DNA from 3 places in the Bilifractor sp. LCP21S3_A7 genome. Region 2 is predicted to be linked to each of the others. Evidence: predicted binding sites of a transcription regulator. Region 2 holds the regulator's gene; each other region holds the start of a gene.
The links. Region 2 encodes Rex, which represses fermentation and respiration genes when NADH is low (regulators of the CRP and FNR family bind a similar motif). Its sites were predicted from a motif close to ATTGTTAANTANTTAACAAT; they were not measured.

Region 1 (4,292 bases), on a different contig from region 2:
TCCTTCAGCCGGGCAGCGCATGGACCAGCATCTTTATCTATCCGGGCTATCAGTTCAAGATCATGGATGGACTGATCACGAATTTTCACCTCCCGGAATCCACATTGATCATGCTGGTGTCCGCGTTTGCGGGGAAGGATAATATTATGAATGCGTACCGCATCGCTGTGCAGGAAAAATATCGCTTCTTCAGCTTCGGGGATGCGATGCTTATAGAATAACAGCAAAATCTCATTATTTGCGGTTTGCGGCCGCCTGTGGCCGTAAACACGATTAAGGGCGGCTGTTCTGCTTATGCAGAACAGCCGCCCGAGCTTATACAGTGACCGCAGCGATGCCCATGGCACCTTTTCCGCCGTGGCAGGAAATGGTGCAGCCGGTCATGACGTATTCAGTATTTTGAAATCCGTTCTCGACAGCGATTTCCTTCATACGATCCAGAACATCCTGAGCCAGTCCCTTTCCATACATCAGATACAGGGTATCCTTGCGGCAGTCATAACGGCTGAGAAAATCCCGATAAAACTTATCAACAATCCTGCGCATGGATCCACGGTATTTCCTGGTTGCGATCAGGTGACCGGTGCTGTCAATCTCGATCAGCGGTTTCAGATTGAGGATGTTGGCGGCAATGTAGGAGGCATTGGATACTCTTCCGCCGGCTCGCAGATATGCGAGTGTCGCCGGGATGAACTGGCACTCGATATGATCTGAGATGGAGCGGAGTTCATCCGCGAAGGCGCTGTAATCGGTGATATGCTCCCCGCGTTCCCGGATCAGACGGTATGCTTCTGAAATGTAAGCGGTGCAGCCTCCGGATACAGACTTTGTATCAATCAGATAGACATCCTGAAAACCCTCGTCATCAATGGCAAGCCGGGCGTGGTCATATGTGCTTGATGCGGCGGCAGAGTAGGCAAAATGATAAATCACACATCCGGGATGTTCTTCCTGCAGCCTGTGGAAAAAGTCGATATATTCACCCTCGTTTACCGCGGATGTTGTCGGAATTCTTCCGGTTTCGTCAAAATAGTCAAATACGCGGTCAATCGGAAAATGACCGTCGTCAAATGACTCGCCGTTCATAATGACATGCATTGGAACAACATGAATCTGATATTTTTGTACAAGTGATTCCGGAAGATCCGATCCACTTTCTGTTGATATGAGAATCTCTCTCATATATTTTCTCCTGTCCAGCGCCATGAATTTGGGTTGTTGCAGACGCTTAAACTCAGTATATCCTTTTTCGAAAGAAATGAACAGTGCAAAGCGAGAATTTTCGCTGTCTCATCTTTTCACTGCCTCCGTCAGGACGCTCCGTTCTTAAGCTGTCCGGGGAGCAGGCTGCTCCGGTGAGGCCGGTAAGGGAGGACTGCTCCGGTTGAGGCCGGTCGGGCAGGCTGCTCCGGTGAGAGGTGACCCGGGGAGGCGGCCCTTCAGGTCTGACTCTGCAAACCGTGATCTGCAGCCAGCGCGCAATTTTTTTACAGAAGCGGATATAAAGGGAAAATGGAGGAGGCGAAGAAACAGAAAGACAATAGCGGAGAAAGAAAATAGCAGGAAAATAATTTACATCTGTCACAAAAATGGTAAAATACAGATAGGTTGTTAAAAAAATATCATAAAGCGCGGTCCCTGAAAATGGAAACGGAAAGGCGTATGGAAGAGGAGGAATGAGCTGATGAATTACGATGAAAAGTACAAGGAGAAACTGGTAACCGCCGAGAAGGCAGCTTCGGTGATTAAAAGCGGCGACTGGGTTGATTACGGATGGTGTGTAGGAACGAATGTTGCGGTTGATAAAGCTCTGGCAAAGAGAATGCCTGAGCTTCATGACGTGAACATCCGCGGCGGCGTTCTCTGTCATGCTCCGGCTATCTTCGGAATTGAAAATCCGGCGGAACATTTTATCTGGAACAGCTGGCATATGAATCCGGTGGAGAGACATTCGGTATCCAAGGGGTTCTGCTTTTATACGCCGCTTCGTTATTCTGAGCTGCCGCGCCTCTACAGAGAGAGCACGATGCCGTTGAATGTGGCAATTTTTCAGGTATCGCCGATGGACAAACACGGCTACTTCAATTTCGGCCCCTGCGCGAGTCAGATGAGCGCTGTTGTGGAGACGGCAGATATCGTAATCGCAGAGGTGAACAAAAACATGCCGGTATGTCTCGGAACCCGGGATAATTACGTGCACATTGACCAGATCGATATGATCGTTGAGGGAGATGATCCTGCGATTGACGAGGTGCCGGCAGGGGGAGAAGCCAGTGATGTGGATAAGGCGGTCGCGGAGCTTGTAGTTCCGGAAATCTCGGACGGCGCCTGCCTGCAGCTGGGGATCGGCGGAATGCCGAACGCGATCGGCAAAATGATTGCGGAAAGTGACCTGAAGGATCTGGGTATTCACACGGAGATGTACGTGGATTCCTTTGTGGATATGGCAGAGGCGGGCAAAATTAACGGGTCAAAGAAGAACATTGACCGGGGGCTTCAGGTGTATGCTTTCGGTGCCGGCACCAGAAGGATGTACGATTATCTCGACGGAAATCCGGAATGTATGGCTGCCTCTGTCGGATATGTCAACGACATCGATACCATCGGCGCGATTGACAATTTTATCTCTATTAATAACGCTGTGGACATTGATCTTTACGGACAGGTTAACGCCGAGAGCGCAGGGATCAAGAATATTTCGGGAGCCGGCGGACAGCTCGACTTTGTACTTGGAGCGTATAAATCCAGGGGCGGAAAGAGCTTTATCTGCCTGTCGTCCGCGTACAAGGACAAAAAGACCGGGGAGATCAAGAGCCGGATCCGTCCGACGCTGACCCCGGGAAGCGTGGTTACGGATACGCGCGCGAACACGATGTATATCGTGACCGAATATGGAAAGGTCTGCCTGAAGGGGCTCTCCATGTGGCAGAGAGCGGAACAGCTGATCAATATCGCACATCCGAAGGTACGGGATGAACTGATCCGTGAGGCGGAGAAAATGAACATCTGGAGACGGTCCAATAAGAGATGACATGCGGCGGTGATGTCAAGGAAAAAACTATACAAGATTGCGATCCAAATTTAGCAAGTTTTTTTCAAAATAAAGATTGATAAATATTTGACAAAAAGGCGGAATAGGGGTATGATGATTACATCGTTAAGAAATAAACGAGCATTGTTCCGGCGGTCTGAATCAGAAGACTCGGTACAGCGTTCCGGCTTTTTCCTGACGGTGATTCATGAGGATATACATATTTCACGTACTATAATATTTATTTTTTAAGGAGGCTTTAATATGGCTGAGAAAATTGTTATTGCTGGCGCCTGCCGTACTGCGATCGGTAAGATGGGTGGAGAACTTAGCACAGTTCCGGTTGCTGATCTCGGAACAATTGTTATCAAAGAGGCTCTGAAGCGCTCCGGAGTACCGGCGGATAAGGTAGACATGGTATACATGGGATGTGTACTTCAGGCAGGACAGGGACAGAACGTTGCCCGTCAGGCATCTGTAAATGCGGGAATTCCGGTTGAGGTTCCGGCAATGACTCTTAATATTCTCTGCGGTTCCGGACTTGCAGCTGTCAACATGGCAGCAGACATGATCCGTGCGGGAGAGGCGGAAATCGTTGTTGCAGGCGGCATGGAGAGCATGTCCAAAGCTCCGTACCTTCTGCAGAACGGACGTTATGGATACAGAATGGGCGATGGAGCACTGATTGATTCCATGACGCATGACGCTCTTACCGATGCATTCAACAATTATCATATGGGAATCACAGCTGAGAATGTTGCCGAGAAATACGGCCTGACCAGAGAAGAGCTCGACGAGTTCTCCGCAAAATCTCAGCAGAAAGCCTGCAAGGCAATTGAAGAGGGCAAGTTCAAGGATGAGATCGTTCCGGTAGAGGTAAAGGGACGTAAGGGCAAGGTTACCATCGTTGATACCGATGAGGGACCGCGTCCGGGAACAACAGCAGAAGGACTTGCAAAGCTTCGCCCCGCTTTCAAGAAGGATGGAATTGTAACCGCAGGTAATGCTTCCGGAATCAATGACGGTGCGGCAGCAGTTGTAGTAATGACAGAATCCAAGGCAAAAGAGCTCGGTGTAAAGCCGATGGCTTCCTGGATCGCAGGCGCGCTCGGCGGCGTTGATCCGGCTATCATGGGTGTAGGACCGATCGTAGCTACCAGAAATCTGCTGAAGAAGACCGGAATGACCGTTGCGGACTTCGATCTGTACGAGGCAAATGAGGCATTTGCTACACAGTCTCTCGCAGTTGCCAAGGAACTCG
Region 2 (4,292 bases):
TGATTCGGAGCCGGAAGAGGAGAGAGACGCTGTCCCTGCCGCGCCGGAATTCTTTCCGCCCGCGCCGTCAGACGCGGGAGAGGAGGCATAGGCACGCGTCAGCTCTTCTTTTTTCTCCATGTAATAATCGTAGTTGCCGATATAGTTGACCAGAGTATGATTGGTCAGCTCCAGAATGCGGGTCGCCGTCTGATTGATGAAATAACGGTCGTGGCTCACATAGAGCACCGTTCCGGTATACTCATTCAGGGCATCTTCCAGTATCTCCTTGGAGATGATGTCCAGGTGGTTCGTCGGCTCGTCCAGAATCAGAAAATTTGCCTCCGAGAGCATCAGTCTGGCCAGGGACACACGCCCGCGCTCGCCGCCACTGATCGAAGAGATCTTTTTGTACACATCATCGCCGGTAAACAGGAAGGCAGCGAGGACATTGCGGATCTCTGTTTCGGTCAGAGAGGGGTAGTCGTCTGCGATCTGCTGAAAGATCGTCTTCTCCGGGTCAAGCAGCTGCTGCTCCTGATCGTAATACCCGATATGGACCTTGGAACCGAGTGCGATTTTTCCCTCATCCGGTGTCAGAAGGCCGTTGATCATCTTCAGAATCGTGGACTTTCCGGTTCCGTTGTCACCGATGATTGCGACCCGTTCTCCACGCTTGATCTCAAAGGACTGATTCCGGAAGAGAAGGAGTCCCGGAAAAGACTTGGACAGACCGGTCACAGTGAGCACATCCTTGCCGCTTTCCGTCCTCGGCTTCAGCTCAATGCGCATATCCGCGCTGACTTCCTGCGGTTTTTCCAGTACCTCCATTTTATCGAGCATTTTTTCTCTGGATTCCGCGCGCTTGATGGACTTCTCCCGGTTAAACTGCTTCAGCTTCGTGATGACCGCTTCCTGATGACGGATTTCAGCCTGCTGCTTCGCCCACGCGTTGTACTGCGCCTTGCGCACGATCGATTTCTTCCGGCTGTATTCGTTATAATTTCCCTCGAAGCTCATCGATCTGCCGTTTTCGATCTCGATAACCCGCGTGACGATGCGGTTCAGGAAATACCGGTCATGAGAGACGATGAGCACGGTTCCCGGATAATTGATGAGAAAATTCTCCAGCCACTCGATGGAGGAGAGATCCAGGTGGTTGGTCGGCTCATCGAGAAGCAGGATATCCGGCTTTGTCAGCAGGAGCTTTCCCAGAACGACCCGTGTCTTCTGACCTCCGGAGAGGGAGCCCAGACGGCGGTCAAAATCTTTTTCCTCAAATCCGAGTCCCTTCAGGACGCCTGTGATCTCGCTCTCCGCCGCATATCCGTTCTGGAGCTCAAACTCATGCATCAGCTCTGTATAGCGATTCATCAGCGAAACGGCCTCTTCGCCGGTGACTGTGTCCATCCGGCGCTCCATCTCCCGCAGGCGCTGCTCCATATCAAGGATGTCCTGCTTTGCCTTCCGGACCTCCTGATAGATCGTCTCGTCTGATTCCATGTCCTGATACTGCGTCAGATATCCCATGGTCTTGCCGTGCGTGACGGTGACTTCTCCGGTGTCCGGGCTGAGAGCCCCGGTAATGATCCGGAGCAGCGTCGATTTGCCCGCTCCGTTCACACCGATCAGAGCGGCCTTGTCCCTTTCTTCAATATGAAAGGAAATATCCTTTAGGATTTCCTCTGATCCAAATGTCTTGCTGATATTCTGACAGGAGAGAATCATATCTGTCCACCTCACACATTCGTTGCTTTTCCTGTTTGCGTCCCGCCGCCTCTCTGGCGGAGCATTTACCTTCCAATTATACCGAAAAAAAACGACAAAGCAAGGGCGGCAGGAAAAAGAGAAATACTTTGACAAAAATTAGACAATTACATATAATGGTAGTAGCTTCAAGGAGGTTTTCTTATATGAGTCAGAAAGAGATTTCGAAAGCCGTTATCAAGAGGCTGCCCCGTTATTACCGGTATCTCGGTGAACTGCAGGAGGCCGGCGTTGAGCGGATTTCTTCCGGTGAACTCAGTCAGCAGATGAAGGTGACCGCCTCTCAGATCCGGCAGGATCTGAATAATTTCGGCGGTTTCGGGCAGCAGGGCTACGGTTATAATGTGCAGTATCTTCGGGAGGAGATTGCCAAAATTCTCGGACTGGACCGCATACACAATATTATTATTATCGGTGTCGGGCATCTGGGACAGGCTCTCGCGAATTACACGAACTTTGAGAAGAACAGTTTCCGTATCATCGGGCTCTTCGACAATAATCCCGAATTGAAGGGCAAGGTCATCCGGGGTGTTCCAATCCGTATGACGGACGAGATTCCGGCCTTTCTCCGGGAGAATGATGTCGAAATCGCGACGCTGACACTTCCGAAGGAGTATGCCATTGAGGTGAGCAAGATGTTGATCGAAAACGGCATTCACGCCATCTGGAATTTTGCGCACACCGATCTGAACCTTGTGGTGCCGAAGAATGTGGCTGTTCAGAATGTTCATCTGTCCGAAAGTCTGATGCGGCTGTCCTACAACCTCAAGACACTCGAAGAGAAGTAGACACCTGCCGATACAAGACGATACAAGAGCCCCTCGCGTAGATGGGGGCTCTTTTTGGAACAGAAAAGAGAAACATTATCGGATCACATAAATTGGGGCAGAGAAGAGAACGGTTATTGGATCTCATGAATTGCGCTGTCCTTCAGCAGAAAGGGAGGATACAGAATGAAACTGATCTTGAGTGCAAGGCAGCATCAGGACGCAGACCGAAGCGCTGTCGCGGCGGGGATGCCTTCCATGGTCCTCATGGAGCGGGCGGCACTTGCCTGTGCATCAGAAATTGAAAAACGGCAGTATGATATGGATCGGGTCCTCGTCGTCTGCGGAACGGGAAACAACGGCGGAGACGGAGTCGCCGTTGCCCGCATTCTCTGCGAGGAGGGATACAGCTGCACGGTTTTTCTTGCCGGACCGGAGGAAAAATTCAGCGAACAGCTGAAACAGCAGCTTCATATCATCGAGGGTTTTCCGATTCCGGTCATCCGCGCACGCAGGATGCCTGGCGAGGAGCTGGCGGATTTCCATCCGGAGGATTATTCTCTTATCATAGACGCTCTCTTCGGAATCGGGCTCAAGCGTGACATCACCGGAATCTATGCCGAACTCATTGACCGGATCAATCATTCCGAGCTTCCTGTCGCCGCTGTCGATATGCCGTCCGGTGTCAACACCGACTCCGGCATGATCATGGGGACGGCTGTCCGGGCGGATCTCACCGTCACCTTCACAACCGGAAAGGCCGGGCTCTACATCTATCCCGGAGCAGCCTGTGCCGGAAAGGTCAAGGTAAAGCAAATCGGTATTCCGCTTTCCAGAAAGATCACAAAAGCCTGCCAGCTGTATACCATCGAACACAGTGATCTTGATTATCTCCCGAAGCGTGATGAATCCGGCAACAAGGGAACCTTCCGGAAGATCCTCGTCATCGCCGGATCACGGAATATCTGCGGGGCGGCATATCTTTCCGCAAAGGCCGCACTTCTGACCGGTGTCGGAATGGTGAAAATCTTTACAGAAGAAAATAACCGCACTCCGATCTGCGCAATGTTCCCGGAAGCTCTCATTTCCACATACCGGGATGGTGCAAAAGACTTTCCACAGCTTGCAGCGGATATGAAATGGGCGGATACTGTACTGATCGGTCCCGGACTTGGAACCGGCGATACGGCGCTTTCTCTTATGCGGGAATTCCTTCGTCTGAATCAGGAAAGAAAAATACCTGCAGTTTTTGACGCTGACGCGCTGAATCTCATCGCGGCGCACAGCGACCTCCTTCGGGAAATCCGCTTTCCCTCCGTTTTCACACCACACGTTGGTGAAATGAGCCGTCTGACCGGCATCGCGCCTTCGGATATCAAGTCATCTGCCGTCAGCATCGCAAGGCATGCTGCCGAGGAGGTCCGCAACACGGTGGTTCTGAAGGACGCCGCAACCATCACAGCGCTCCCGAATGGCAGCTGCTTCCTGAACCGGTCCGGCAACAGCGCACTTTCCACAGCCGGGAGCGGAGATGTCCTGACCGGAATCATTGCCGGTCTGACCGCGCAGCACGGAGATTATACCGGTGTCGCTGCCGCACTCGGAGTCTACATTCACGGAAAATGCGGAGAGCGGGCATCCGAGAAATATTCAGAGGCCTCCGCGACTGCCGGAAACATTCTCGAATTCATCCACGAATTTCTCTGATGAACCGGCGCCGCGCCTTTTCCGCTGTCACCTCAAAGGGAGACAGAGCTCTGAAATTTTCTGCTTCTTTGC
Region 3 (4,292 bases), on a different contig from region 2:
GTGAATCGCGCGGGTGACAAGGGCTCCATAGGGGCCCATCATGAAACGACCCATTTCGGTGAAGATCTTGACATCGCCCATTCCTGCCGGGACGAGGATCTTGTCGTAGACTTTGTGCACACCTTCGCCGATGACATGGATGTCGTTCGGCTCTTCCCATGGCTTGTAAGGGATGCCGACACCGCCGGACAGATTAATGAATCCGATGTGCGCGCCGGTTACGTTCTGAAGTTTTACGGCGAGATTGAACAGGACTTCGGCAAGCTTCGGATAATACTCGTTTGTGACTGTATTGCTTGCGAGAAAAGCATGGATGCCGAATTCCTCGACGCCCTTCTCCTTCAGAATACGGAATGCCTGAAAGAGCTGGTCTGTCGTCATACCATACTTGGAATCCCCGGGATTGTCCATGATTCCATTGGAAAGCTCGAACAGCCCGCCGGGATTGTAGCGGCAGCAGATACGTTTCGGGACATATCCCAGTGCTTCCTCGATATCCGCAATGCTGGTGAAGTCGTCCAGGTTGATGATGGCATGGATGTCATTCGCCTTCTTGTATTCCGTAAGCGGAGTGTCGTTTGAGGAGAACATGATATGGTCTCCGTCAAACCCCATTGCCTCGGAAAGCATCAGTTCGGTCATAGAGGAACAGTCGCAGCCACAGTCGTACTCTTTCAAAATTTTGATGAGTGCGGGTGTCGGGGTTGCTTTAACGGCAAAATATTCTCGGAAGCCGGGATTCCAGGCAAATGCTTCCTTCACCGCCTGTGCGTTTTTACGGATTCCTTTTTCGTCGTAAATATGAAAAGGAGTCGGTACATCGCGAATGATCTCTTCAAGTTTCTCCTTTGTGACAAAAGGCGTTTTCTTCATGGGTAGATCTCCTTATAATGACTCCGGCAAACAGATCGGAGGTGAACTTATACAGTATGCGGAGCCCCATTCACGGGACACCGGGTTTCCTGTACCATTAAAACATACTCTGATTAAAATGTAAAACACTTTGTGACTTTACAAAGCTAAAATATACTGTATAAGCTCTTCGAAAACGCATACAGAATCGTCACGCGCGAAGCACGGAGCAATCCGTAGCTTATACAGTATGTGGCACGACTTATATAAGGGTTTATTGGATATGCTTATGATTATAAAGGTGATCCTGACAGTATTCGTAGTTTCCGTTGCATTTGGAACAGAACCGGAATTCGAGATTCGGGTCATCGAGTTCTGTTCGTCCGCACACGGCACAGCGGTGAATCGGCCGTCGGCCGCTGTTCGGATTGCCCTGGCCGGCGCCGAAGGTGCTGCGGTCAATTTTATCTCCTCTGTTTGCGCTGTTTCCGTAAGGGGAGCTGTTCTGCCCGCTATTGTAGGGAGAACTGTTCCGGCCGGTGTTGTAGCCGTTCATGTAGCGGCGGAAATTTCTCCGCGTCTGCCGCTGGCTTCTGCTCATCCCCTGCGTGCCATGTGTGAGGAAGAAGAAAATAATCGTGCCGGCGAGTGAGCAGACAATCATGATGATCCTCGGAAGACGCATTGACGCGGGGGAACTGATGACGTCATAGATCAGATAAATGATGTCGACGATGGCCAGGTATTTGATCCGGATCGGTATGATGAACATAAACAGCATTTTCTGATCGGGAAAGGTCAGAGCGAATCCGAGGAAGATGGACAGACTGACATAGTACGTGGAGAACATCATTCCATAATCCACACCGGTGATGGCGTACAGGACGAATGCGCCGATGACGGTCATGATCAGGCCGAAGAAAATGTATACGTCATAGAGAAAATCGCCCCAGGTCCGCTCCAGGAGTGTTCCGAGCTGATAGTAACAGATCAGCATGATGATGGTCCAGATATTCAGAGATGACGGGGGAATCAGCCACCAGGATACGAGACGCCACACCTGTCCCTTCAGAATAAGAGATGGTGAAAGCGTCAGATAGTTAAAGACCGTTCCATATTCCGGATTCATGAGTGCCATGAAGTAGAGGATATATCCTGCTACATAGGTCATAATGATGTAAATGGTCAGATGATGGATTGCATACTTTCCGATTTTCCGTTCCAGTTTGTGTAAAAAATCCATGGATCCTGTCCTTTCTTTCCCGTATTAAGACGGATGTCAGGTGAAACAGAATATCCTGTCATCCGGTGATACGATATAGCCGGCTCTCTTGTTAATTTCTACAATTATAAGGGGCAGCCGAAGGGTTGTCAACGTCGCACAATGCCGCAGCCCTGGCGTCGTACAATGCCTCAGCCCTGGCGTTGGCTGTCTGCAATATTTGACGCATCTTTCTCGTATTCTTCGTTGATAACAATTTAACAAAATGACATAATATGGAATTGTAATCCCGGTTGGATGAAGGCGGATATTAGGACTTTTCAGGCCGGGGTTAGGACAGAACATCGGAATCACAAAGGATTCCGGAACGGTCTCAGAGAATTATGCAAGACAGATTCCATAAAGGAGGATACTATGGCTAGATTACGTTTAATGAGAGCACCGCTAAAGTATGTTCAGGGAAAGGATTCGCTGCTTCATTTCTGTGAGCAGCTGCAGGATCTCGGATCAAAATGGCTTTTTATCTGTTCACACAGCGGATATAAGAATTGCCATGATAAAATCGAGAAGAGTTTTGAGGGAACAGATAACGTCCGTCATTATGAAGTATTCAGCGGTATCTCCAGTATCGGCGAGATTGAAAAGATGCGGAAGATTGTCCGTGAGGAAGGCATCGATACGGTAGTAGGTGTAGGCGGAGGATCGGCGATTGATACCGCCAAGGCAACCGCATATTATGAGAAGATCCATGACGTCTCCTGCCCCACTGTCTGCGCGACAGATGCTCCCTGCACAGGACTTTCAGTTATTTACAACGATGATCACTCGTTTAACAGCTATCTCTTCTATCCGAAAAACCCGGATGCTGTAATAGTGGACAGCGCAGTTATCGCAAACGCGCCGACCCGTTTTCTGATTGCGGGCATTGGTGATGCGCTCGGAACATATTTCGAGGGAAGAGCCTGCGTTCGTACCGATGCGCCGAGCCTTGAAAATGGTGGAATCACCCGTTCTGCCATGGCGCTCTGTGAGCTTTGCTACAAGACACTGCGTGACTACAGCGCAGCAGCAATTCGCGCGTGTGAGAATCATGTGGTAACACCCGCACTGGATGCGATCATTGAGGCAAATACCTATCTCTCAGGAGTTGGTGCGGACAATGCCGGGCTGGCAGCTGCGCATTCCTTCTACAATGGGTACACCGGTCTCGAGAACCATCCGGCGCAGCATGGATTATGTGTTGCATTCGGTACGCTGGTTCAGCTGCAGCTTGAGGGCGCTCCCCGTGAAGAGTTCGATGAAGTGCAGAACTTCTGCCGTGAGACGGGGCTTCCGGTTACGCTTGCAGAGCTCGGTGTAACTACTGATGAACAGGTCAGAAAGATTGCAGAGCTGGCTTGCGTTGAAGGGGAATCCATTCACAACATGGTTGCGGATGTTACGGCGGAGCAGCTGTATGACGCAATCCTGGCTGCAGATGCACTTGGAAAAGAACTGCAATAAGGAATAAAGCGGTTCGTTTCCGGTTCGTGTGTGAAGCGGTGAAGGAGGTGCGGGGGATTGAAAGGACAGCTCCCCTGTGCTAAAGTGATTTATATTGGAGGCGGATGGACTGTTTCGCGGCCATCCGCCTCATATTTTTACCATTCAGTCAGGAGAAAAAAGCATGGCGGGATCAACTTTTGGAACAATCTTTCGCGTCACTACCTGGGGAGAGTCGCACGGCAAGGGAGTCGGCGTTGTCGTGGACGGATGTCCGGCGGGGCTTCCTCTTAAAGAGGAGGATATACAGCCCTTTATGGACCGGAGGAAACCCGGCCAGAGCCGGTATACAACGAAGCGTGCGGAATCCGACAAAATTGAAATTTTATCCGGCACTTTTGAGGGGATGACCACAGGAACGCCGATTTCGATGATGGTACATAACACCGATCAACACTCGGGGGATTACAGCAGCATCATGGATAAATACCGCCCCGGACATGCGGATTACGGATTTGACAGCAAGTATGGCATACGGGACTACAGGGGCGGCGGGCGGTCCTCAGGCCGGGAAACCATCGGAAGGGTTGCCGCGGGAGCAATCGCTTCTCTTCTGCTCAAACAGCTGGGAATCACGATCACTACCTATGTCAGACAAATCGGGCCGATACCGATCCGGAGTTTTGATGAGAAGGAGATCATGAACAACAAGCTGTATATGCCGGATGCTTCCGCG

Region 1: the regulator Rex is predicted to act here: its motif matches at 1,608-1,627, upstream of ACTQ1O_RS01950 (butyryl-CoA:acetate CoA-transferase).
Region 3: the regulator Rex is predicted to act here: its motif matches at 2,320-2,339, upstream of ACTQ1O_RS06640 (glycerol dehydrogenase).

Annotation. Positions count from the first base shown of each region.
Region 1 covers NZ_JBQKGL010000002.1:37,002-41,293, reverse strand. Annotated here, with positions in the region: gene queA (tRNA preQ1(34) S-adenosylmethionine ribosyltransferase-isomerase QueA) at 1-221, shown strand, start outside; gene ACTQ1O_RS01955 (DegV family protein) at 316-1,182, opposite strand; gene ACTQ1O_RS01950 (butyryl-CoA:acetate CoA-transferase) at 1,685-3,031, shown strand; gene ACTQ1O_RS01945 (acetyl-CoA C-acetyltransferase) at 3,296-4,292, shown strand, end outside.
Region 2 covers NZ_JBQKGL010000003.1:230,374-234,665, reverse strand. Annotated here, with positions in the region: gene abc-f (ribosomal protection-like ABC-F family protein) at 1-1,707, opposite strand, end outside; gene ACTQ1O_RS04165 (redox-sensing transcriptional repressor Rex) at 1,893-2,534, shown strand; gene ACTQ1O_RS04160 (NAD(P)H-hydrate dehydratase) at 2,700-4,220, shown strand.
Region 3 covers NZ_JBQKGL010000005.1:207,683-211,974, forward strand. Annotated here, with positions in the region: gene ACTQ1O_RS06630 (diaminopimelate decarboxylase) at 1-873, opposite strand, end outside; gene ACTQ1O_RS06635 (hypothetical protein) at 1,127-2,095, opposite strand; gene ACTQ1O_RS06640 (glycerol dehydrogenase) at 2,489-3,577, shown strand; gene aroC (chorismate synthase) at 3,741-4,292, shown strand, end outside.